DNA from 3 places in the Amycolatopsis ponsaeliensis genome. Region 2 is predicted to be linked to each of the others. Evidence: riboswitches for the same ligand, from Rfam matches in the RefSeq annotation. Region 2 holds a riboswitch; each other region holds the start of a gene.
The links. Region 2 has a riboswitch for thiamine pyrophosphate ahead of thiC (phosphomethylpyrimidine synthase ThiC). Riboswitches for the same ligand answer to the same signal wherever they lie in the genome.

Region 1 (7,860 bases), on a different contig from region 2:
TCGACGGCTTCGACTGGCGGACTCGCAGCCGATGGCGCTGGAGACTTCGCACCTGCCGGCCGGCCGATTCCGCGGGCTGCGCAAGCACGTCTCGGCGGGCGGTTCGTTGTACGCCGTTCTACGCGAGTACTACGGAGTGGAACTGGAACGCGCCGAAGAGTCGATCGAGACGTCGCTCGCCGGTCCGGAAGAGGCGGAAATGCTCGGCGCGGACGTCGGCATGCCGGTGCTCCGGCTGACCCGGCACTCGTTCGCCACGGACGGCAAGCCCGTCGAGTACGCCCGCTCGGTCTACCGCGGCGACCGCTACAAGTTCGTCACCACGCTGCTGCCGTGACCCGGTGTTGACGGCGATCACCCCGGACGGTGAAGTGGCGGGGTGACTGCCACCGAAGACACCGGGATCCGATGGGGGACGCACGCCGCCCGCGGCGTGCTCGCCACCACCATCCTCGGATCGGGCATGGCGATGCTCGACGGCACCATCGTCAACGTCGCCCTGCCCCGCATCGGCGCCGAGCTGAACGCCTCCGTCGCCGGGCTCCAGTGGATCCTCGACGGCTACCTGCTGGCGCTCGCCGCGCTCATCCTGGTCGCCGGCTCGCTCGGCGACCGGTACGGCCGGCGCCGCGTGTACCTCATCGGCGTCGTCTGGTTCGGCGTCGCCTCCGGGCTGTGCGCCGCCGCCGTGTCGACCGAGATGCTGGTCGCGATGCGGATCCTGCAGGGCATCGGTGGCGCGCTGCTGACGCCGGGGTCGCTCGCGATCCTCCAGTCGTCCTTCGCGCACGACGCCCGCGCCCGCGCGATCGGCGCCTGGTCCGGCCTCGGCGGCATCGCGGCGGCCGCCGGACCGCTGCTCGGCGGCTTCCTCGTCCAGGTCTGGTCGTGGCGGCTCGCGTTCCTGATCAACGTCCCGATCGCGGTCGCGGTCGTGCTGATGGCCCGGAAGTTCGTCCCCGAGTCGCGCGACCCGGAGGCGACCGGGCACCCGGACTTCGGTGCCGCCGCGCTCGGCGCGATCGGCCTCGCCGGGGTCACCGGCGCGCTGGTGGAGGCGCCGGCACGCGGCATCGGCGACCCGATCGTGCTGGTCGCGGGCCTGCTGGGGATCGCGGGGCTGACCGCGTTCGTCGTCGTCCAGCACCGCTCGCGCGAGCCGCTGGTGCCGCCGTCGCTGTTCCGCGACCGGACGTTCACCCTGGCCAACGCGCTGACCTTCGCCATGTACGCGGCGCTCGGCGGCGTGATGATGCTGCTGGTCATGCAGCTGCAGGTTTCGCTGCATTACTCGCCAACGGCGTCCGGCCTGGCCGGGCTGCCGCTGACGGTGATCATGCTTTTGCTGTCCGGCCGGTCGGGCGCGCTGGCCCAGCGCATCGGGCCGCGGGCGCAGCTGGTCGTCGGCCCGATCGTCGTCGGCATCGGGATGCTGCTGATGCTGCGCATCGCGCCCGGCGCGTCCTACCTCGGCGCGGTGCTGCCCGCGGTCGTGGTGTTCGGGCTCGGCCTGGCGACGGTGGTGGCCCCGGTGACCGCGACGGTGCTCGCCGCGGCCCCGGACCGCTTCGCCGGCGTCGCGTCCGGGGTGAACAACGCCATCGCGCGGTCCGGTGGGCTCCTGGCGGTGGCGGTGCTGCCCGCGGCGGCCGGGCTGACCGGCGAGGCGTACGCGGACCCGGTGGCGCTCACCGCGGGCTGGCGGATGGCCCTGGTCATCTGCGCGGCCCTGGCGATCGCCGGTGGGCTGATCGCGCTCGGCATCCACAACGGCGTCCTGGAGCCGCCGTCGGAGCCGGCCGAGCCCGCCGCCGCGGACGAGTCTCCGCACCTGGGCGAGTGCTACCACTGCGGGGTCGAGGGCCCGCCGACGCACATCCGCGGCGGCGGGACCCCGGTCGCCGGTTCCTAGCCCGCGAGGATTTCGGCGAACAACGCCGGGTCCGCGTTGCCGCCGGAGACGATCGCGACCGTGCGGTCGGCCGGCAGCTCGCCCGCGTGGAACAGGTACGCCGCCGTCGTCACCGCGCCGCTGGGCTCGGCGACCAGCCGGGCCTTGCGGGCGAGCGTGCGCATGGCCTCGCGGATCTCGTCCTCGGTGACCGTGACCATGGCGTCGACGACCTCGCGCAAGTGCGCGAAGGTCAGCTCGGACGGCTGCGCGCGCAGGCCGTCGGCGATCGTGCGGGCGCGGTCGGCCTGGGGCCAGTCGACCTGGTGGCCCAGGCGCAGCCCCTCGGTCGTGTCGCCGGCGAGCGCGGGCTCGACGCCGATCACCTTCGCGTGCGGCGCGCGGGCCTTGATCGCGGTGCCGACGCCGGAGGCCAGCCCGCCGCCACTGACCGGCACCAGCACGACCTCGACGTCGGGGAGGTCCTCGGCGATCTCGAGGCCGGCCGTGCCCTGCCCGGCGATGATGGCCGCGTCGTCGTAGGGCGGGACGAGGGTCAGCCCGCGTTCGGCGGCCAGTTCGCGCGCTTTCCCCTCGTGTTCGCCGATCGGCACCTCGATCACCTCGGCGCCGTAAGCGCGGGTGGCCTCGACCTTGATCCGCGGCGCGACGTCCGGCACGACGATCACCGCGGGCACGCCGTACTGCTGCGCGGCGTAGGCGACCGCCTGCGCGTGGTTGCCGCTCGAGTACGCGATGACGCCGCGAGAGCGCTGCTGCTCGTCGAGAGCGCCGATCGCGTTGAACGCGCCGCGCACCTTGAACGCGCCGACCGGTTGCAGGCTTTCGGGTTTGAGCCACAGGGTTCCGCGGGGATCCCACGTCTGGAGCAGCAGGGGCGTGTGCACGGCGACACCTTGGACGCGCTTCGCCGCGGCCTCGATGTCAGAGATCGTCACCAGTTCCATGTGCTGAGTATGTCAAGAAAATGTTCGGTCTGGAGTGTCTATTGTGGACACTCGGAGTGGTCCTTCTCACGTCGGGGCAACGCGGGGAGTCACTCGCGCGCCTTACGCGTTGGACAGGGGAGAAGACTTACTACCGGATCGGGATCATGAGCAAGGAGAACGCAGCGGCTTCCGAAGCGAAGGAAGAAAAGTCAGGTTTGCGCATCGCGCAGGTGATGGCAGCGGCACTGGCGGCGGTGACGGCGGCACTGCTGGGATCGACGCTCGGCGTGGCGGGGACCGTCGTGGGCGCGGGCGTGGCGAGCGTGATCACGACGGTCGGCGGCGAGATCTACCTGCGTTCGCTGCAGCGCACGCGCGCGGCGGCGGCGAAGGCCCGGCAGCTGGCGACGTCGGGAATCCGCCGCCGTGGAACCGGTTCCGAGGTGGCGCTGGCCGAACAGCCGACAGTCCAGTTGCCCCGGCCCGGCGAGGATCCGGACGAGCCTTCGCGGCTGCGGAAGCTGCGCTGGCCGTTGATCATCGGCACGAGCGTGGCGGCGTTCGCGGTGGCGATCCTGGCGATAGTGGGCTTCGAGTCGGCGACGGGCACCCAGATCGGCGGCGGAACGGGTTCGAGCATCGGCAAGATCTTCGGCGGCGGCGGGCACGCGGACACGACGCCGTCGACAACCCCGTCGACCTCGACGAACGACACCCAGGACTCGCCTGCTCCGAGCACGTCGTCGACGTCCACGGAGACGACCACCCCGCCGACAACCTCGACGGAGTCCCCGACGACCACGCCGACGACCCCGAGCACGACGGCCCAGCAGCCGACGACGTCAGCACCGGCGACCAGCCAGGGCGCGGCGGCCACCCCGACCCCGTAACTGTCATGAGGGGCACCTTCATGGACTTAAGAGCCATGAAGGTGCCCCTCATGGCATCCGCGGGTCAGGGGAGGCGGGCCCGCAGTTTCCGAGCCGCGGCCTCCGGATCCGACGCTTCCGTGATCGCCCGGACCACCACGATCCGCGACGCCCCCGCGTCCAGCACCTCCGGGAGCCGCGGACCGTCGATGCCGCCGATCGCGAACCACGGCCGTTCAGGAGCGGAAGCCGCCGTCGCGCGGACCAGGTCCAACCCCGGCGCCGAACGCCCCGGCTTCGTCGGCGTCGGCCAGCACGGGCCCGTGCAGAAGTAATCGACGCCCGGCTCCGACGCCGCGGCCGAAGCCTGCGGAACCGAGTGCGTCGAGCGGCCGATCACCACGTCGTCGCCGAGGATTCGCCGGGCCAGCGGCACCGGGATGTCGTCCTGGCCCAGGTGGAGCACGTCCGCGCCGACCGCCAGCGCCACGTCCGCCCGGTCGTTCACCGACAGCAACGCCCCGTGCCGGGCGCACGCCTCCGCCAGCACCTCCAGCGCCGCGATCTCTCCCGCGGCCTCCAGTGCCCCGGTCTTGTCGCGCAGCTGGATGATGTCGACGCCGCCGGCCAAGGCCGCGTCGGCGAAGGAAGCCAGGTCGCCGCGGGTGGTGCGGGCGTCCGTGCACAGGTACAGGCGCGCGCTGTCGAGGCGGGCGCGGATCTTGTCACCGGAGAGGGCGGGCATAGCGGCGACCGTACCTCGCGAGCTAGGGTGGACTTGTCCGCACGGGAGCCCGAGGCATGGGCTGAGAGGGAGCTGCCGCTCCGACCGTGGAACCTGATCCGGGTCATGCCGGCGCAGGGAGCGTGATTCCATGACGAACCTGGCAGTGGTGGGCGGCGGCGTGATCGGCCTGTCCGCGGCCTGGCGTGCCGCCCGGCAGGGCAACCCGGTCACCCTCTACGACCCCGAACCCGTCCGCGGCGGCGCGTCCTGGCTGGCCGGCGGCATGCTCGCCCCGGTCACCGAGGCCTGGCCCGGCGAAGAGGACGTCCTCACGCTCGGCGAGGAGTCGCTCAGGCGCTGGCCCGGCTTCGCGAGCGACCTCGCGCAGGAAGGCGTCGACCCCGGCCTGGCCGGGCACGGGACCCTCGTCGTCGCCTTCGACAGCGCCGACGCCGGTCACCTCGACATCCTCGCCGGGCACCTGCACTCGATCGGCCGCGCGGCCGAACGGCTGACCGGCCGGGAGACCAAGCGGCTCGAACCCGGCACCGGGTCCGTCCGAAGTGGACTCCTCGTGCCCGGGGACCTGGCCGTGGACAACCGGAAACTCCTCCACGCCCTGTACGCGGCCTGCCAGAAACGCGACGTCCGGTTCGTCCGCGAGCGCGTCGAACGGATCCCGGACGCCGACGCCGTCGTGCTCGCCGCCGGTGCCTGGACCGGCCGGCTGCACGCGCAGCTCGCCGACGCCGTCCGCCCGCTCAAAGGCGAAATCCTGCGCCTGAAACCCCGCCGCGGCTGCCTGCCGCCGCCGACGCGCACCATCCGGGCCGTCGTCGAGGGCCGGCCGATCTACCTCGTCCCGCGCGGCGATCAGGAACTCGTCCTCGGCGCCACGCAGTACGAGGCGGGTTTCGACCGGGCCGTCACCGCGCGCGGCGTCCGCGAGCTGATCGAGGGCGCCGAGCGCGTCTTCCCCGCGATCACCGAGTACGAGCTCGTCGAGACCGCCGCGGGCCTGCGGGCCGGCAGCCGGGACGTGCTGCCCTACATCGGGGTCCTGGACGACGGCGTCTTCGCCGCCACCGGGCACCACCGCAACGGCCTGCTGATGGCCCCCGTGACCGCGGACGCCGTGGTCGCCTGGCTCGAGGGCGAGAAGCCGCCCGAAGGCGTCGAAGCGGCTTCACCCGCCCGCCTGCACCAGAAGGAGCACGCCTGATGGAGATCAAGCTCAACGGGAAGTGGACGGAGTTCCCGGACGGCGCGACCGTCGCCGACGTCCTCGACGCGTCCGGCGGGCAGCGGCCCGGCATCGCCGTCGCGGTCGACGGCGTCGTCGTCCGCCGGAGCGACTGGACGACCACCGCCGTGCCGAAGGGTGCGGGCGTCGACGTGCTCACCGCGGTCCAGGGAGGCTGAAATGGACGCAGAACCGCTGGTCATCGGCACCGCCAAGCTGACGTCCCGGCTGATCATCGGCACCGGCGGCGCGGCGAACCTCGCCGTGCTCGAACGCGCGCTGGTCGCGTCCGGCACCGAGCTGACCACCGTCGCCATGCGCCGCGCCGACGCCGAAGGCGGCTCCGGCGTCCTCGAACTCCTGAGAAGGCTCGGGATCGAGCTGCTGCCGAACACCGCGGGCTGCCGCACGGCCGCCGAAGCCGTGCTCACCGCGCAGCTGGCGCGCGAGGCGCTCGGTACCGATCTCATCAAGCTCGAGGTGCACGCCGACGACCGGACGCTGCTCCCGGACCCGTTCGAAACCCTCGACGCGGCCGAACGGCTCGCCGCCGACGGCTTCACCGTGTTCGCCTACACGAACGACGACCCGGTGCTCGCGCTGCGCCTGGAGGAGGCCGGCTGCGCCGCCGTGATGCCGCTGGGCGCGCCGATCGGCACCGGTCTCGGGATCCGGAATCCGCACAACATCGAGCTGATCGTTTCGCGGGCGGGCGTGCCGGTGATCCTGGACGCCGGAATCGGCACGGCGTCCGACGCGACGCTGGCGATGGAGCTGGGCTGCGACGCCGTCCTGCTGTCCACCGCCGTCACCCGGGCGACGGACCCGGAACGGATGGCCGCGGCGATGCGCGCGGCCGTCGTCGCCGGTCACCTGGCCCGGAGCGCGGGGCGCGTGCCGCAGCGGTTCTGGGCGCAGGCGTCGAGTCCACCCCGGTGAAACCCGCTGCTTTTCGGGGGCTCCGGGTGGCGGAGCCCCCGGCCCCGGGGCGGAGCCCCGGTTACAACACAGGTGCCTTAACGCCGAACGTGCACCGCCAACCCGTAAGGTTGTCGGCACTTTCCGGCGCATCCGCGCGCGTGTAAGGCAGAAGGAGCCAGCCGTGACCAGCACCTCCGTCCAGGACGTCTCGGGCAGGTTGTACCTCGCCGTCGGCAGGCTGTCCCGGTCACTGCGGCAGGCCGGCGTGCCCGGCCCGGGCCACGGCGCCATCTCGGCTCTCGCGACGCTGGTCATCTCCGGCCAGCTGCGCCTCGGCGACCTCGCCGCGAAGGAGGGTGTCGCCGCGGCGACCATGTCGCGGATCATCGCGTCCCTGGTCGAAGCGGGGTACGTCAGCCGCGAGTCCGACCCGGTCGACCGCCGCGCGTGGTTGGCGAAGGCGACCGAAGAGGGCGAGCGGCTGGTGTCCGGCGTCCGGTCGACGCGGGTGCAGGAGCTGAACCGGCGGCTGGATCGGCTGTCCCCGGAACATCGCGAAGCGCTGACGACGGCGCTTCCGGCGCTCGAAGCCCTGATCGCCGACGAAGACCGCTAAGCCGGGGGCGGTAGCCGCCGGGTGATCCGGTCGAAGAGCTCTCCCAGCGGCTCGCCGACGTCGCGGCCGAACTCGGTCAGCCCGTAGGTGACCTGGGGCGGCGTCGTCGGCTCGACGCGCCGCCAGATCAGGCCGTCCCGGACCAGCGCCCGCAGGGACTGGGCGAGCATCTTCTCGCTGATGCCTTCGATGCTCTCGCGCAGCTCGAAGAACCTCAGGTCGTTGCTCTGCAAGGAGATCAGCACCCAGATGCCCCACCGGCTGGTCACGTGGTCGACCACCTCGCGCGCGGCGCACTCGGTGTGAAACACCTCATACCGCGGCTTGGCCTCATCCTGGGTGATCTGCGCGCCTCCGGTCACGTAGGGAGCTTACCCAGAGGTATGTCCTTACCAAAAGTTAGCCCGGCTCCTAGCGTCCTGAGCACCGAAGACATCGGACGAAGGAGCAGAGCATGATCGTGGTGACCGGGGCTACCGGGAACGTGGGCCGGCCGTTGACGGAGGCGCTGGCCAAGGCGGGGCAGCAGGTGACGGCGGTGTCGCGGCACGCCGCGGAGGTCCCGGAAGGCGTCCGCCACGTGGTGGCCGACCTGGCCGAGCCCGCCGGCCTGGAGCCGGCGCTGGCCGGGGCGAAGGCGTTG
Region 2 (7,860 bases):
CCGCGGCTTCCTCGTCGGTGCCCGGGCGGTAGAACGCCGTCGTCGTCGGGATGACGCCCTGGGAGTAGTTGCTGACCTCGTTGACGTTCCAGCCGCTGCCGCGGAAGTCCTCCGCCGCGCGGTCCGCCAGGCCCTTGATCGTCGAGTTGTTGAAGACCCGGACGGTCACCCACTTGTTGGACGTCTGCTGGTCACCGGGCTGCCCCGGCTGACCCGACGTGGGCTGACCCGGCGCCGGTGAAGTCGGTGACGGCGGGGTGGTCGACGCCGGCGAAGTCGTGCTCTGCGGCGGCGTCGAAGTCGTGCCCGAAGGCGGCTGCGACCCGGTGGTGGTGCCCGGCGAGCTCGGCGTACCGCTCGGCCCGGCTTCGTTCGATCCGTCGCCACTCAACGCGGACACGCCGCCGATGACCGCGGCGATGATGGCCACCCCGATCAGGACGACGCCCGCGGCCTTCATCGGCCGGGACATTCCCGAAAACACGCTCATTTCAGCTCGATCCCCAGTCGCCGGGCGCCTCGCTTGCGCTGACGGGCGGCACGCGTCTTCTGCAGCCGCCTCACCAGCATCGGGTCGGCTTCGACCGCCTCCGGCTTCTCCAGCAGCTTGTTGAGCAGCTGGTAGTAGCGCGTCGCGGACAAGTCGAAGCGTTCGCGGATGGCGTTCTCCTTCGCCCCGGCGTGTCGCCACCACTGGCGCTCGAACGCGAGGATCTCGACCTCGCGTTCGGTCAGGCCGGGCACGGGCTTCGGCGGCGACGGCTGCGGCTCAGCCATCGACTCCGCGGCGTCCATCCGAGTCCCTCTCAATCGGGCGTATGGCGAATCAGACCTAGCTCTTCCGCGGGCGCCATTCAACCACGGAAGCGCACGCCGACGTGGGCATCCGCGTCGGCGCGTCACGGTCTGATGCAGGTCTACCAGAAGGGTCCGACTAAACTGCGTGGTCGTGAGCATCCATCCCATCGTGATCGCCGGCGAACCCGTGCTGCACCAGCCGACTCGGGAGATCACCGAGTTCGACGAGAAGCTGCGCACCCTCACCGACGACATGTTCGAGACGATGTACGCCGCCGAGGGCGTCGGCCTCGCGGCCAACCAGATCGGCCTCGACCTGCGGGTGTTCGTGTACGACTGCCCGGACGACGAAGGCGTGCGGCACAAGGGCCTGGTCGTGAACCCGAAGCTCGAGACGTCGGAGATCCCGGAGACCATGCCGGACCCGGACGACGACTGGGAGGGCTGCCTGTCGGCGCCCGGCGAGTCGTACCCGACGGGCCGCGCGAAGTGGGCGAAGGTGACCGGCTCCGACCTCGACGGCAACCCGATCGAGGTCGAGGGCACCGGCTACTTCGCGCGGTGCCTGCAGCACGAGACCGACCACCTGGACGGCTTCATCTACCTCGACCGCCTGGTCGGCCGGCACGCGCGCGCGGCGAAGAAGATGTTGAAGTCCAACAAGTGGGGCGTGCCCGGCCTGTCGTGGCTGCCGCCGAAGACCCCCGAGGACGACGGCGCCGTCATCTGACCTTGAAGTGCCGTTAAGGCCACCTTACGGGCGTCTGACGCCCGTAAGGTGGCCTTAACGGCTTTTGGCGGTGGGTCAGCAGCCGAGGTAGTGGCAGCGGACCACCTGCGGCGTCTCCAGCGTCGAGCCCGCCTTGACGTCCCAGGCGAGCCGGACGTACTGGGCGTGCGTCCAGGCCAGCGGGGTCGCCGAGTTGTTCGGCGTGCCCGTCGGGAAGCCGGTCTGGCCCGACGGCGCATTCTCGTCCCACACCTGCTCCGGCATGGTCTCCGCCGAGCTGCCCACCCGGCCGAGGTCACGCAGCCGGCGCGCGGCCGACGACGAGTCGCCGAGCGTCAGCTCGTACTCGCCGCGCTCACCGGCGAGCAGCGGCCACAGCCGCCCGAACGTCGTGCGGCTCTCGGCCGGGAACGTGTAGTCCCACGGCGAACCGTCGGCCTGCTCGCCGTAGCCGTCCTTCGTGTACCGGTGCCAGAACTGCCCGGTCGGCGTCGTGAACGCGATGTCCTTGTCGGTGACCCGAATGCTGTTCTTGATCACCGGGTCGTCGGCGCGGTAGATGCCGAGGCGCACCAGGTCGAGGAAGCCCGCGTCGGTGACCGCGCGCTGGTCCATCGTGACGCTCGAGTTGCCGAGGTTGTACGTCGTACCCGCGTTGGCGTTGGCGTCCTTCGTGAGCCGGACGAAGTACGGGTCCTTCGACAGCGGCCCGTTCGTGGTGATCGTCTGCTTCGGCAGGTCGGCCTTGAACTTGTCGGCCGCCGCGAGGTAGCGGGCGGCGTCCGCCGGAGCTCCGTTGTGCGAAGCCAGATCCGCGGCGCAGACGAGCCCGGCGATCACCGAGGCGATGGTCGACGGGGACCAGCCGTCCTGCTCCTCCCAGCGTTCCTGCTGGGTGTACGGCGCCGGCTGCCCGTTCGGGCCGACGTAACCGATGATGAAGTCGGCGGCCTTCCGGACGCCGGGCCACAGGTCGGTGCGCCCGAGCTGCTGGGCCAGCACGATCGGGAAAGCGGTTTCGTCGAGCTGGATCGACGTCCAGTACGGCACGCCGTCGACGCGGCTGTTCTGCGGCATGTGCCCGTCGGCCTGCTGCTGCGTGCCGAACATGTAGCTCACCGCGCGGTTCGCGGCAGCCTTGTCGCCGCCGGCGGCCAGGCCGGTCGCGATCTGGTAGAGGTCACGCGGCCAGACCAGGTGGTAGGTGCCGGACGGCGACCACTCCGGGTCGTTGTTCCCGAAGCGCCACGGCATGCTCGGCGACGCGATGAAGGCGCCCGGGTGGTGCTTGTCCTCGCTCGCGGCGAGGGTCAGCATCGACGCCTTGTAGAGGTCGCGCTCGGCGTCGGTCTTCAGCGACGACGGCGGCTTGCTGACCCCGCGCAGGTACTGCTCCCAGCCGCGGTCGTACGCGCGCGTGATGTCACGGACGCCACGTCGCTGCGACGCTTGCGCGCTGCCGAGCGCGTCGGCGGTCTTCGCGCCCATGCCGAGGGCGAGGGTGACGTGCCGGTTGCGGACGCCGTCGGCGCTCGTCTGCCCGGTCAGCAGGACGTTGCCCTTCGCGGCGGTGTCGTAGGTGTTCAGCTTGAAGGTCTTGGTGAGCTGCGTGTTCCCGTCGGACGAGCCCGCGTAGCCGACGCTGGTCTTCGTGAAGGCGGGCTTCGCGGTCAGGGCGGCGGCGTTGGTGGCGTCCTGCGCGGTGACGGCGTCGCCCTTCCGCCCGGCCGAGTCGTCGGAGCCGTCGTTGGTCAGGTCCGGGTCGGCGACCGCGTAGAGCTGGTACGGCCGCCCGGTGAGCGACTGGAAGTCGACGTCCACCAGCACCGTCGTGGCGGCCGGGTCGGTGACGTAGGTCTTGCGCAGGCGCCAGCGGTGCTGGTCGTCGGTGATGGTCTGCTCGTAGGTCAGGCTGTCGTCGTCGGTCCGCCGGACCTGCTGGGACTTGGCGGTGTAGTCGGCGACGGCGAAGCCGCGGCCGTCGGTGACGACGAAGTTCATCGACCGGACGCTCGGCGTCGACAGGTCCGGGTAGTAGACCTCGGACAGCTGGCCACCTTGGAGGGTGAACCAGACGTTGCTCGACCGGTCGTGCGCGGTGCCGAAGCCGGTCTTGTTCGCGGGCAGCCAGCTGGGATGGGCGCCCGGAGCGCCGGGAGCCTCTCCCGCGGCCGCCGCTATCCCCGGGATCAGGCCGGTGACCAGCAGCCCGGCGAGGGCGCCGAACATGAGTTTTCGCATATCAACCCCACAGAAAGTCGCTTCTGCACCGTTACAGAAGCGCCTGGAAGTCTCTCGCCGATCCTTCACCGGCGCATGGTCCGATCCGGTGAACCACTGACCGTCACTGGTCCGGTAAAACGCTTGCCCACCGTGTCCGGCGCCCGCGACGATCGGGGAATGCCGAACCTGCTCGCGTTCCTCCCCGCCGCGTTCCTCATCGCGATGGTCCCCGGCCCCGCGACGGTCATGCTGATCAAGCAGGCGGCCCGCGGCTCGAAGCGCAACGCCTTCGCGACCATCGCCGGCATCGAAGCCGGGGTTGCGTTCTGGGGGCTCGCCGCGGTGTTCGGCCTGATCGCGCTGCTCGCGGCTTCTCAGACCGCGTACGACATCCTGCGGTTCGCGGGCGCACTCTTCCTCGTCTACCTGGGGATCAAGGCACTCTTCTTCCGCGGTCGGGGCGAGGAGAAGGAGATCCGGCCCGGCGCGGGCTTCCGGTCAGGGCTGCTCACGAACCTCGGCAACCCGAAGGCGGGCGTGTTCGCCCTGTCGTTCCTGCCGCAGTTCGTCCCGGCCCACGCGGGCGCCGGCGCGCTGCTGGTCTGCGTCGCGGCTTGGATCGCCGCCGACGTCGTCTGGTACTCGGCGCTCGCCCTGCTCGTCACGCGGCTCGGGCAGTGGCTGCGCCGCGACGACGTCAAGCGGTGGCTCGAGCGCACGTCCGGCGGGCTGCTGATCGGCTTCGGCGTCACCGTGGCCCTCGAAGGCTGAGTTCACGAACAGCGAACGGACTTCCGCGGCCTTCGAGCGCACACTTGTAGTACCTGCAACGGTGTAATCGAGGTGCCTTCATGGATGACGCGATGGACGCCTACTCGCGCGCCGTCAGCACGGTCGCCAAGACCGTCACCCCGCACGTCGCCGGGGTGCAGCTCGCGCGCGGCAGTGGCTCGGCGGTCGTCTTCGCCGAGGACGGCCACCTGCTCACCAACGCCCACGTCGTCGCCGACCACCGGCGGGGTGTCGCGACCTTCGCCGACGGCAGCGAGGTGCCCTTCGACGTCGTCGGCGCCGATCCGCTGTCCGATCTCGCCGTGCTGCGGGCGCGTGGCGAGACGCCGTCGGCCGCCCGGCTGGGTGACGCCGACGAGCTCGTCGTCGGGCAACTCGTCGTGGCCATCGGGAGCCCGCTCGGCTTCTCCGGCACCGTCACCGCCGGCGTCGTCAGCGCGCTCGGCCGGGCGCTCCCGGTGCGGCAGGGACGGACCACCCGGGTGATCGAGGACGTCATCCAGACCGACGCCGCGCTCAACCCCGGCAACTCCGGCGGCGCGCTCGCAGACTCCACCGGCCGCGTCGTCGGGATCAACACCGCGGTCGCCGGCGTCGGGCTCGGGCTCGCCGTGCCGATCAACACGACCACCCGGCGGATCATCGACACGCTCGTCGTCGAAGGCCGGGTGCGGCGGGCGTACCTCGGCGTCGTCGGCGTGCCCGCCCCGCTGCCGGACGACATCGCCGAGCGCACCGGCCAGAGCGCCGGGCTGCGGGTGCGCGAAGTCGTCTCCGGCGGCCCCGCGGACCGGGCGGGCCTCAAGGCAGGCGACCTCGTGCTGACCGTCGGGCGCACCCGCGTCTCGGACGCGCAGGGCATCCAGCGGCAGCTGTTCGCCGAAGTGATCGGCACCGCACTGCCGATCACCGTGCTGCGCAACGGAGCCATGGTCGACGTCTACGCGACACCCGCCGAACTGGTCGGGTGAGGTGAGCGGACTTGAGTATGTCGCCCCGGCGTGGCATGGTCGGTGGCACAACACCAACGCGGGAGCTCGCGCCATGGCGGGCTGAGAGGGTGACTTGCGTTTCGCAGGCGTCACCGACCGCATGAACCTGACCGGGTAATGCCGGCGTAGGGAGTGAAAGTCGTTGACGACGCTCGAAAACAAGGACGTCTCCGTCACCACGGGTCCGATCACCGGATCGCACAAGGTGTACCACCAGACCGAATCCGGGCTTCGGGTTCCGGCACGCCGGATCGACCTCTCGAACGGCGAACACTTCGACGTCTACGACACTTCGGGCCCGTACACGGATCCCGAAGCCACCATCGATGTCCACAGTGGACTCCACCGGCTGCGCGCCGGCTGGGCCGACGGCCGTGAGCACAACACACAGCTCGGCTGGGCCAAACAAGGCGTCGTCACCAGGGAAATGGAGTACATCGCAGCCCGCGAGCGCGTCGACCCGGAGTTCGTGCGCACCGAGGTCGCCAGCGGTCGCGCGGTGATCCCGGTCAACCGCCGCCACCCGGAGTCCGAGCCGATGATCATCGGCAAGAACTTCCTGGTGAAGATCAACGCCAACATGGGCAACTCGGCCGTCTGGTCGTCGGTCGAGGAAGAGGTCGACAAAATGGTGTGGGCGACCCGCTGGGGCGCCGACACGATCATGGACCTCTCCACCGGCAAGCGGATCCACGAGACGCGCGAGTGGATCATCCGCAATTCGCCGGTCCCGGTCGGCACCGTGCCGATCTACCAGGCACTGGAAAAGGTCGACGGGGAACCGGAAAAGCTGTCGTGGGAGATCTACCGCGACACGATCATCGAGCAGTGCGAGCAGGGTGTCGACTACGTCACCGTGCACGCCGGCGTGCTGCTGCGCTACATCCCGCTGACCGCGCGGCGCGTCACCGGGATCGTCAGCCGCGGCGGGTCGATCATGGCCGCGTGGTGCCTCGCGCACCACCAGGAGTCGTTCCTGTACACGCACTTCGAGGAACTCTGCGAGATCCTGCGGCAGTACGACGTCACGTTCTCCCTCGGCGACGGCCTGCGTCCCGGCTCGATCGCCGACGCCAACGACCGCGCCCAGTTCGCCGAGCTGGAGACCCTCGGCGAGCTGACGCACATCGCGCGGTCGCACGACGTCCAGGTGATGATCGAGGGCCCCGGTCACGTGCCGATGCACAAGATCAAGGAGAACGTGGAGCTGGAGGAAAAGCTCTGCGGCGAAGCGCCGTTCTACACTCTCGGTCCACTTGCGACGGACATCGCGCCCGGCTACGACCACATCACGTCGGCCATCGGCGCGGCGCAGATCGGCTGGTACGGCACGGCGATGCTCTGTTACGTCACGCCGAAGGAGCACCTCGGCCTGCCGAACCGCGACGACGTCAAGACCGGCGTGATCACGTACAAGATCGCCGCGCACGCCGCGGACCTCGCCAAGGGGCACCAGTACGCGCAGGAGTGGGACGACGAGCTGTCGAAGGCGCGCTTCGAGTTCCGCTGGAACGACCAGTTCAACCTCTCGCTCGACCCGGACACGGCGCGTTCGTTCCACGACGAGACACTGCCCGTCGAAGCGGCGAAGACGGCGCACTTCTGCTCGATGTGCGGCCCGAAGTTCTGCTCGATGCGGATCACGCAGGACGTCCGCAAGTACGCCGAGGAGCACGGTCTGTCCACTGTGGAAGCGATCGAAGCCGACATGGCTTCGAAGTCGGCGGAGTTCGCCGAGGCCGGGAACAAGGTCTACCTGCCCGTGGTGCAGCCATGACTCCGCCCACCGCCCTCACCATCGCCGGATCCGACTCCGGCGGTGGTGCGGGCATCCAGGCGGACCTGCGCACGTTCTTCGCGCATGGTGTCCACGGGCTGGTCGCGCTGACGGCGGTGACCGTGCAGAACTCGTTGGGCGTCCAGGGTTTCACGGAGATTCCCGCCGACGTCGTGACCGCGCAGATCAAGGCGGTGGCGTCCGACATGGGCGTGAACGCGGCGAAGACGGGGATGCTGGCCACGGCCGAGATCATCCGCGCGGTGGCCAAGACCCTGGACGAGGTCGAGGTCGGCCCGTTGGTGGTCGACCCGGTGGCGGCGTCGATGACGGGTCACGCTTTGTTGCGGGAGGACGCTCTCGAGGCGATCCGCACGGAGCTGTTCCCCCGCGCGACGCTGATCACGCCGAACCTGGACGAAGTCCGCCTGCTGACCGGGATTTCAGTGGTGGACGCGGCATCCCAGCGTTCGGCGGCGGAGGCGCTGCTGGAGTTCGGCTCCCAGTGGGTGCTCGTCAAGGGCGGCCACATGCAGGGCACGCCGGAG
Region 3 (7,860 bases), on a different contig from region 2:
GCGCAGCGCCACCAGCACGACGGACGCGAGCACGCCGACGACCATCGCGAGCAACGTCGCGTCGATCGCCACCTTCAGCGAGTTCACCGCGGCGTCCCAGCCGGAGACCTGCAGCGCACCCTTCTCGCCGGTGCTGGTCAACGCTCGATAACCGGCGAAGCTCCAGCCGTCCGAAGTGGACACCGATTCGACGAGCAGCGCGACGATCGGCGTCAGCAGGAGCGCCAGCACGACGCCCGCGGCGCCGACGACCGGCCACTCGCCGCCGCGGGGGCGCCGGGTGTTCGCGGCACCGATCCGGGCGCCGTCCTTGCGCCGCCGCGCCAGCCCGCCGAGCACCAGCGCGGCGACCACGGCCGCGAACTGGATCAGCGAAAGCGCCGCCGCGCCCGAGAGGTCCAGGAGGTCGACGGTCCGCAGGTAGATCTCGGTTTCCAGCGTCCGGTACTTCGCGCCGCCGAGGATGAGGACGACCCCGAAGCTGGTGGCGCAGAACAGGAACACGACGGCCGCGGCGGACGCGATCGCCGGCGCCAGTGCGGGCAGCGTCACCGAGCGGAACGCCCGCCACGGCGACGCGCCCAGCGCGCGAGCGGCGTCAGTCGTCCGCGAATCCAGCCGTGCCCACAACCCGGCGACGGTCCGCGCGACGACGGCGACGTTGAAGAACGCGTTGGCCAGCACGATCGGCAGCACCCCGCCGTCCGGCCACAGCGCCCGGAACGCCAGCCCGACGACGACGGTCGGCAGCACGAACGGCACCAGCACCAGCGTCCTTGCGAGGCCGACCCCGGGCAGCTTCACCCGGGCCAGCAGGAACGCGACCGGCAGCCCGGCGAGCACCGCCACCAGCGTCGACGCGGCCGCGCTCGCCACGGTGAAGCCGGCCAGCTGCCACGTCCGCGCGTCGCCGAGGACGACGTCGAGCCCGCCCGCGGCGAACCCGCGGCCGATGATCGCCAGCACCGGCCAGGCGAAGAACACCACCAGGAACCCGATCGGAGCCAGCCCGAGCAGGGCCAGGCCGAGCCCGCGGGCGGTCTGCGGTGGCGCTACGACTGCACGAGCGTGCGCCATTCGCCGATCCACTTCTCGCGTCCGGCCTGGACCTGGTCGGCCGTCAGCGCCTGCGGCTTCTGCGGCAGCGGCGCGACCTGCGCCCAGCCCGCGGGCAGGTCGACGCCCTGGCGCGCCGGGTAGACGTACATGTTGGCCGCGACGGTCGCCTGGAACTGCTGCGACAGCAGGAAGTCGACGACCTTGCGCGCACTCTCGGCCTGCTTGCCGTTCGCCAGCACGCCCGCGTACTCGACCTGCCGGTAGCAGGTGTCGAGCAGCGCCTTGGTGCGCGGCTTGCCGTCGTCGCCGACCTCGGCGGCGGGCGAAGACGCGTACGAGACGACGATCGGCCGCGGCCCCTTGCCGGACGAGCCGGAGAAGTCCTTGGTGTAGGCCTCTTCCCAGCCGCTGACCACCTTGAGCCCGTTGGCCTTCAGCTTCGTCCAGTAGTCCTTCCAGCCGGTTTCGCCGTACTTCGCGATGGTGCCGAGGAGGAACGCGAGCCCGGGCGAGGCCGTCGCCGGGTCCTCCGCGACCAGCAGGTCCTTGTACTTCGGGTCGGCCAGGTCTTCGTAGGTCTCCGGCGCCGGGATGCCCTTGGTGGTGAAGTAGTTCGTGTCGACGTTGACGCAGACGTCGCCGACGTCGACCGCGGAGAGCCGGTGCTCGGGGTCGACGGCGTAGCGCTGCGGCCCGCGATCGGCCTCCGGGCTGGTGTAGGGCTCGAAGACGCCCTCCTTGAGCGCGCGCGAGGCGAAGGTCGAGTCGACGCCGTACGCGACGTCGCCGATCGGGTTGGCCTTCGTCAGCACGAGCTTGTTGGTCAGCGAGCCGGCGTCGCCCTGCTTGAGCACGGAAATCTTGATGCCCGACTGCTTCTGGAAGGCGTCGAGCACCTCCTGCGGCGCCAGGAAGGAGTCGTGCGTCACGAGGGTGACGGTGGGCGTCTGCTGCGTGCCACCGTCACCGTCCGACAGCGAGCACCCAGCGGCGACGGCGCTGACAGCGGCGATGGCCGTCGCGGCGCGCACAGCCCTGCTATTCATCTACCCTCCTGCACTTCGCCGGACGAGGAGGGAAAGCCCTCCCTTCGCCGGCATGATCCGGTCAGGTGCGAACGGTCGCGGGTGACCCCGCCTCTCAGCCCGGCTGACCGGACTCCCGTGGCAACCGTGCAGCGTAGTCCAGGAGGCGCGACGATGGAGTCATGACGGAAATCTTGAGCGACTCCGAGGCCGACGAACGCTTGGGCGCGGGCTGGACCCGGTCCGGAGCGGTGATCTCCCGCGAGGCGGAGCTGGCGAGCTTCCCCCAGGCGATCGAGGTGGTGGACCGCGTCGCGGTGCTGGCCGAGGCCGCCGACCACCACCCCGACATCGACATCCGCTGGCGGACGCTGACGTTCCGGCTCTCGACGCATTCGGCGGGCGGGTTGACGGAGAAGGACTTCTCGCTGGCGGCCGAGATCGACTCGGTGCTTTCTTCTTTGTGACTCTGGTTACGCTGAGTGCACTTTCCGGCCGGTTCGACGTCTCTCGGTAAACGACCTTTGCTAGGAGAGACGGGCTATGACGCAGGCGATCGTGGTGGGCACGGCAGCATTCGCATCGATGGTGGCAGCGGCCGGAGGTGTGCTCTGGTTCACGGTCCGGGGCCGTCGTCACCCGGATGCCGGTGAGTTCGATCACAGGCGCTAACGAAGCACATGATCAGCGCGCTGAGCAGGGCGGAAGCATCGGATTTCGGCCCTAGGAAGCGCCATGAACAGCACCGCCACCCTCACCTCCGCCCAGCGCGCCTGGATCAACGCCCTCGCCCCCGCCGTGGTGCTGATCGCGATCGCGTTGATGGGCCTCCTCGGCTGAGCCACATCGGCCACCGACCGAGCGCCGTCGCCCTGACTTTCAGTGCGGCGGCGTATTCGTCGGAGCGGCACCAGCGCTCGACGGCGTCGCGGTCGTCGATCAATAACGTGGCATGTTGGGGATCGCCTTCTCGGCCACCTCGATGAGCGCTTCGACCTTCGGCACGTCGGCCGCCACGTCTTCCGCCGTCAGCGTCGGAGCCTCCGAAGATCGGTAGGCGACTTCGTTGCGACGGGCGCGCATCCGGTTGAAGGGCCGCAGAACCGAGCCCAGCGGCGGATCCAGCTGAGCGAGAACCGCCTCGTAGACGGTGACGTGGCCACCCCGGCTCGTCACGCGCAGACCCTGGTTCTGCAAGACGGCCGCCAACGCACGCCGCGCGCTGTCATACGCCAGTGTGTAGGCGCCTTCCGGATCCGTGTCCTGCAGCTGCCGCGCCGACGCGAGGTGCGTACGGGCCCTGACGAGCTCGGCCTCGGCCGCCTCCCGCGACGCCGGAACGTGCTCGATGGCGCCGCGCGTGATGAACGCGTCGATCCGTTCACGGCCTTGGTTCCACTGGGGCATCAAGACTCCTGGTCGAGGTTCAGCTGGGCCAGCGGACGTTCACGAACGCTGGTGACGAACGGATCCGCGGTGTCCGCCGCCCACGACTCGGGCGAGATCCGGTGCACGTTGACCTCGCGGCTCAGCCGCCGTGAAGCACGCTCGGCCAGGTCGAAGAGCGCGTCCGGATCAGGCGACCCGACCACGAGGACATCGACGTCACCGGGCGGCGGACCGGGTTCGCCGCTGTAGCGCGCCGCCCAGGACCCGTAGATGTAGGCCTCGGTCACGCCGGCGAGTCCGGACAGCGCCTCGGCGAGGAGTGGCATCGGTCCGTAGGTGACCGCGATGAGGTCGCTCAAGGGCCGGTAGAGCGGAGTGTCCGTGCGGGCTTTGACGAGCCGGCTCCGGCCCACCCGCCGGGCTTCGAGGATCCCGCCCTCGACCAGCCGCTCGACCTCGCGCAGCACGGCGGTGGGCGTGACACCACAGGCTTCGGCGAGCTCGGTGATGGTGTACTCGCGATCCGGGTGCAGCAGCACGAGCGCGAGCAGCTCCCCCTGCATGCGCGAACGCAGCAGCGGCAGCAGACTCGGCGAAGCTTTCATTGGACGCAGCATATCCTGCGTCCAATGAAAATAACAACTAGTGACCGATAGTCACGGAACCGGCGATCAGACGTTGAGCGGAGTGATGCCCATCATCCCTCGAGCGCGGCAACGAGCAGTTCGCCGACCAGCTGGAGGTCCTCGACATCAATGTCACCGCTTTCGGGCACCGCCTCGATCTTCTTCAGTGAGCGATCCACCGACTGGTCGAACCACCGCATGGTGTGGAGCAGCGCATCGGCCCGCAGCTGAGGATCAGCCGCCTCGAGCTGGTCTCGGGAGACAGGTCCGCAGTTGCGGTCCAGAGTGATGCGAACGATGTCGAGGAGGTCCGTACCCTCCTTCGCCGATCCACGGTTCATGATCGACTGCAGCTTCATCGCGATGAGCGGGCCCGGTTCGGACACGCGCACCGTCAACGGCGCAAGCCCCTCCGCTCTCAGCTCCAGCCCGGACGCGGTCGATGCGGCCCAGGCATGAGATTGGACATGCAAACGATCAGTCGGATCGTCAGGAAGATCGGCGATCTCGGCGTCCGTGACTTCCAGGACGTCAACCTGCACCGCACCGTGAGGGGTCTGAACCAGAACGCCGGACGGGCCGCTCCGGGTAGCTCCGGTCGACACGAGCAGTTCGAGCTGTGAGCGCTCGTCAACGGCCCGGCGGTCGACGGTGTCGAGGTCGGTCGTTGCCCGATAAGGGGTGGACAGCCTGCACATGACCGCAAGGCCACCTACCAGAACGATCGGTCGCCCCGTCTGTTCGGTGATGACGGGTATCGCGCTGACGAGCCTGGTCATCGAACTACCGGCGAGAACGACACCCGGAGTCTCACCAGACACGGCGCCACGGTTTTCTTGGCGTCCACATGTCCAGGATCTCCCGGCCGCGTCCCGGATCCCGCGCGAGATCGAGCGCCACGAACAACGGATTGGCCAAGGGCCACGGCTCGTTGGCCCATGCCGTTGCGTCAACACGTCGAGCACATGCGAGAGGCGTCGGCGCGACACGGATGCTGGCCGCTCTGGCCGACGGCTCCGTAGCTGTTCCCAGCAGTCGGGTTGCGCGGCGCAGCACGCTTTGATCGGGCACGTAGAAGTCCGGCGGGTGGTCCGCACGCACTGAGACAGGAGCACCGTAGTGAACCGCCGCCACCGTATCGGTCAACGCCCAACCCACGGTCGACTCGACATCGTCAAAGCCCAAACTCAATACTGAATTTTCTCGGCCGCCACCCGGCTTCGGAACACTCGCAAGATCCACGCTCAACGGCTTCCACTGCTCTGCGAGTTCCCAGAACAACTCCGGCGTGACGGGGGCGCGATTGGCGGTGACCAGGCCGCCCGCACGCAGCGCAGCAAAGGCTTCTGACACCGAACTGGCGGCGCGCCCCAGCTCAGCCGCTGCTTCGCGAACCCCGATCTGCGCCTTCGGGTTCAGCAACAGCAGCGTTGCGAGCTCGACACCGACCCGCCCGTTGACTCCTTGACGAGCAAGCGGCGGCTTCGACAATGCAGGGACGTCCGCGTCGACGAACAGACCGGGACCGATCAACCTCAGATGACCGCGCAGGTCCAGCCAGCTCCACCCGGCCTGATTGAGTTTGTCCCGTCCATCTGCCGTAATCCGGTCTGCGACGACCAACGGCGTCACATCGGCGTTGATGCTGTCGAACCACCGACGCAGTTGCCCCGACGCGCTGTCGGCAGTCACCAATGAGGTCGTCTTGACCTCGACGGTGACAGCCTTGCCGCCCTGCAACTCGATGAGGAAGTCATGGGACGAGTCGTCGCCGGACCTGCGCTGGAGGCGAACATCGAGTCCCAGCGAGCGCACAGCGGCAACGAGTGCGTCAACGGCGTCGCGTTCGTCCAGGCGGGATCCCACAGCTGAATGATGCATGCCGTTCGGCGTTCGGTCAATACCGAACACCGAACGCGGGTTGCGGGCTTGGACCGCCCCAAGAGAAGCCTCTGCGGCGCGATCAGACGTTGAAGCGGAACTCCACCACGTCACCGTCGGCCATGAGGTAGTCCTTGCCCTCCATGCGGACCTTGCCCGCCGCGCGGGCCGCCGCCATCGAGCCGGCCGCCATCAGGTCGTCGTACGAGACGATCTCCGCCTTGATGAAGCCGCGCTCGAAGTCCGTGTGGATCACGCCCGCCGCCTGGGGGGCCGTCGCGCCCTGGGGGATCGTCCAGGCTCGGGACTCCTTCGGGCCCGCCGTCAGGTACGTCTGCAGCCCCAGCGTGTGGAATCCCGCGCGGGCCAGGGAATACAGGCCCGGCTCCGGCTGGCCGACCGACTCGAGCAGCTCGCGGACCGACTCTTCGTCGTCCAGCTCCAGCAGCTCCGCCTCGACCTTCGCGTCGAGGAACACCGCGTCCGCCGGCGCGACCAGCTTCGTCAGCTCCTCGCGGCGGGCCTCGTCGGTGAGGACGCCTTCGTCCGCGTTGAAGACGTACAGGAACGGCTTCGTCGTCAGGAGACTGTGCTCGCGAAGCAGTTCGAGGTCGACGTCCTTCTGAGCGGAGAAGAGCGTGCGTCCGCTGTCGAGGATCTCCTTCGCCTTCTGCGCGGCCTCGAGCGCGGGCTTCGCTTCCTTCTTGGTCCGCGCTTCCTTCTCCAACCGCCAGACGGCCTTCTCGAGGGTCTGCAGGTCGGCCAGGATCAGCTCGGTGTTGATCGTCTCGATGTCGCTCAGCGGGTCGATCCGGCCGTCGACGTGGATCACGTCGGGGTCGTCGAACACGCGGATGACCTGGCAGATCGCGTTGGCCTCACGGATGTTCGCGAGGAACTTGTTGCCCAGCCCGGCACCCTCGGAGGCGCCCTTCACGATGCCCGCGATGTCCACAAAGGACACCACGGCCGGGACGATCTTCTCCGACTTGTGCAGCTCGGCCAGCTTGTCCAGCCGGGGGTCCGGCAGCGGCACGACGCCGACGTTCGGCTCGATCGTCGCGAACGGGTAGTTCGCGGCGAGCACGTCGTTGCGGGTCAGCGCGTTGAACAGGGTGGACTTGCCGACGTTGGGCAGGCCGACGATACCGAGGGTGAGGCTCACGACCCCGCAGTCTACGTGGCTCGCCCGACCGCGGCCCACACCCCCAACGCAGCGTCGGATTTCCGCCAGCGACCGCGCTGACCTGCTGTCATGCTCGAAGGCATGGTCACCGAAACGCTCGCCCTCTGGCGGGACGCCGAGCGCTGCTACCGCGTGGTCACCGCCCGCGACCCGCGCTTCGACGGCCAGTTCATCATGGCGGTGCGCACCACCGGCATCTACTGCCGGCCGTCCTGCCCGGCGTCGACGCCGAAGGAGCAGAACGTCCGCTTCTTCCCGACGTCGGCGGCCGCGCAGGCCAACGGCTTCCGCGCCTGCCGCCGCTGCCTGCCCGACGCCGTGCCGGGCTCGCCGGACTGGAACGTGCGCGCCGACCTCGCCGCGCGGGCGATGCGCCTGATCTCCGACGGCGCCGTGGAGCGCGAAGGCGTCCCGGGCCTCGCGCGACGGCTCGGCTACTCGGAACGCCAGCTCGGCCGGGTGCTGACCGCCGAGCTCGGCGCGGGCCCGCTCGCGCTGGCCCGGGCGCACCGTGCGCACTCGGCCCGGCTGCTGATCGAGATGTCGGGGCTGCCACTGACGGACGTCGCGTTCGCGGCGGGCTTCTCCAGCGTCCGGCAGTTCAACGAGACGATCCGCGAGGTGTTCGCGACGACGCCGTCGCAGCTTCGCGCTTTCGCCGCTTCACGACGTGGACGCCAGGGCGACGCGGGCG

Region 1: it holds a riboswitch for thiamine pyrophosphate, as region 2 does, so the genes downstream of both, thiO (glycine oxidase ThiO) here and thiC (phosphomethylpyrimidine synthase ThiC) in region 2, are expected to answer to the same signal.
Region 3: it holds a riboswitch for thiamine pyrophosphate, as region 2 does, so the genes downstream of both, QQ657_RS40130 (thiamine ABC transporter substrate-binding protein) here and thiC (phosphomethylpyrimidine synthase ThiC) in region 2, are expected to answer to the same signal.

What each region holds. Positions count from the first base shown of each region.
Region 1 is NZ_JAPZLD010000031.1:126,156-134,015, forward strand. Features, by position in the region: gene QQ657_RS36605 (GntR family transcriptional regulator) at 1-337, shown strand, start outside; gene QQ657_RS36610 (MFS transporter) at 380-1,912, shown strand; gene QQ657_RS36615 (threonine ammonia-lyase) at 1,909-2,859, opposite strand; gene QQ657_RS36620 (hypothetical protein) at 3,006-3,731, shown strand; gene thiE (thiamine phosphate synthase) at 3,796-4,455, opposite strand; TPP riboswitch at 4,487-4,592, shown strand; gene thiO (glycine oxidase ThiO) at 4,586-5,659, shown strand; gene thiS (sulfur carrier protein ThiS) at 5,659-5,859, shown strand; gene QQ657_RS36640 (thiazole synthase) at 5,861-6,619, shown strand; gene QQ657_RS36645 (MarR family winged helix-turn-helix transcriptional regulator) at 6,783-7,217, shown strand; gene QQ657_RS36650 (winged helix-turn-helix transcriptional regulator) at 7,214-7,579, opposite strand; gene QQ657_RS36655 (SDR family oxidoreductase) at 7,672-7,860, shown strand, end outside.
Region 2 is NZ_JAPZLD010000063.1:286-8,145, reverse strand. Features, by position in the region: gene QQ657_RS50515 (LytR C-terminal domain-containing protein) at 1-490, opposite strand, end outside; gene QQ657_RS50510 (DUF3263 domain-containing protein) at 487-795, opposite strand; gene QQ657_RS50505 (peptide deformylase) at 950-1,528, shown strand; gene QQ657_RS50500 (glycoside hydrolase family 15 protein) at 1,604-3,769, opposite strand; gene QQ657_RS50495 (LysE family translocator) at 3,929-4,522, shown strand; gene QQ657_RS50490 (S1C family serine protease) at 4,603-5,514, shown strand; TPP riboswitch at 5,563-5,684, shown strand; gene thiC (phosphomethylpyrimidine synthase ThiC) at 5,678-7,312, shown strand; gene thiD (bifunctional hydroxymethylpyrimidine kinase/phosphomethylpyrimidine kinase) at 7,309-7,860, shown strand, end outside.
Region 3 is NZ_JAPZLD010000037.1:41,467-49,326, reverse strand. Features, by position in the region: gene QQ657_RS40135 (ABC transporter permease) at 1-1,077, opposite strand, end outside; gene QQ657_RS40130 (thiamine ABC transporter substrate-binding protein) at 1,053-2,105, opposite strand; TPP riboswitch at 2,127-2,234, opposite strand; gene QQ657_RS40125 (4a-hydroxytetrahydrobiopterin dehydratase) at 2,267-2,551, shown strand; gene QQ657_RS40120 (hypothetical protein) at 3,024-3,491, opposite strand; gene QQ657_RS40115 (winged helix-turn-helix transcriptional regulator) at 3,491-4,078, opposite strand; gene QQ657_RS40110 (hypothetical protein) at 4,171-4,878, opposite strand; gene QQ657_RS40105 (hypothetical protein) at 4,910-5,965, opposite strand; gene ychF (redox-regulated ATPase YchF) at 6,063-7,145, opposite strand; gene QQ657_RS40095 (AlkA N-terminal domain-containing protein) at 7,248-7,860, shown strand, end outside.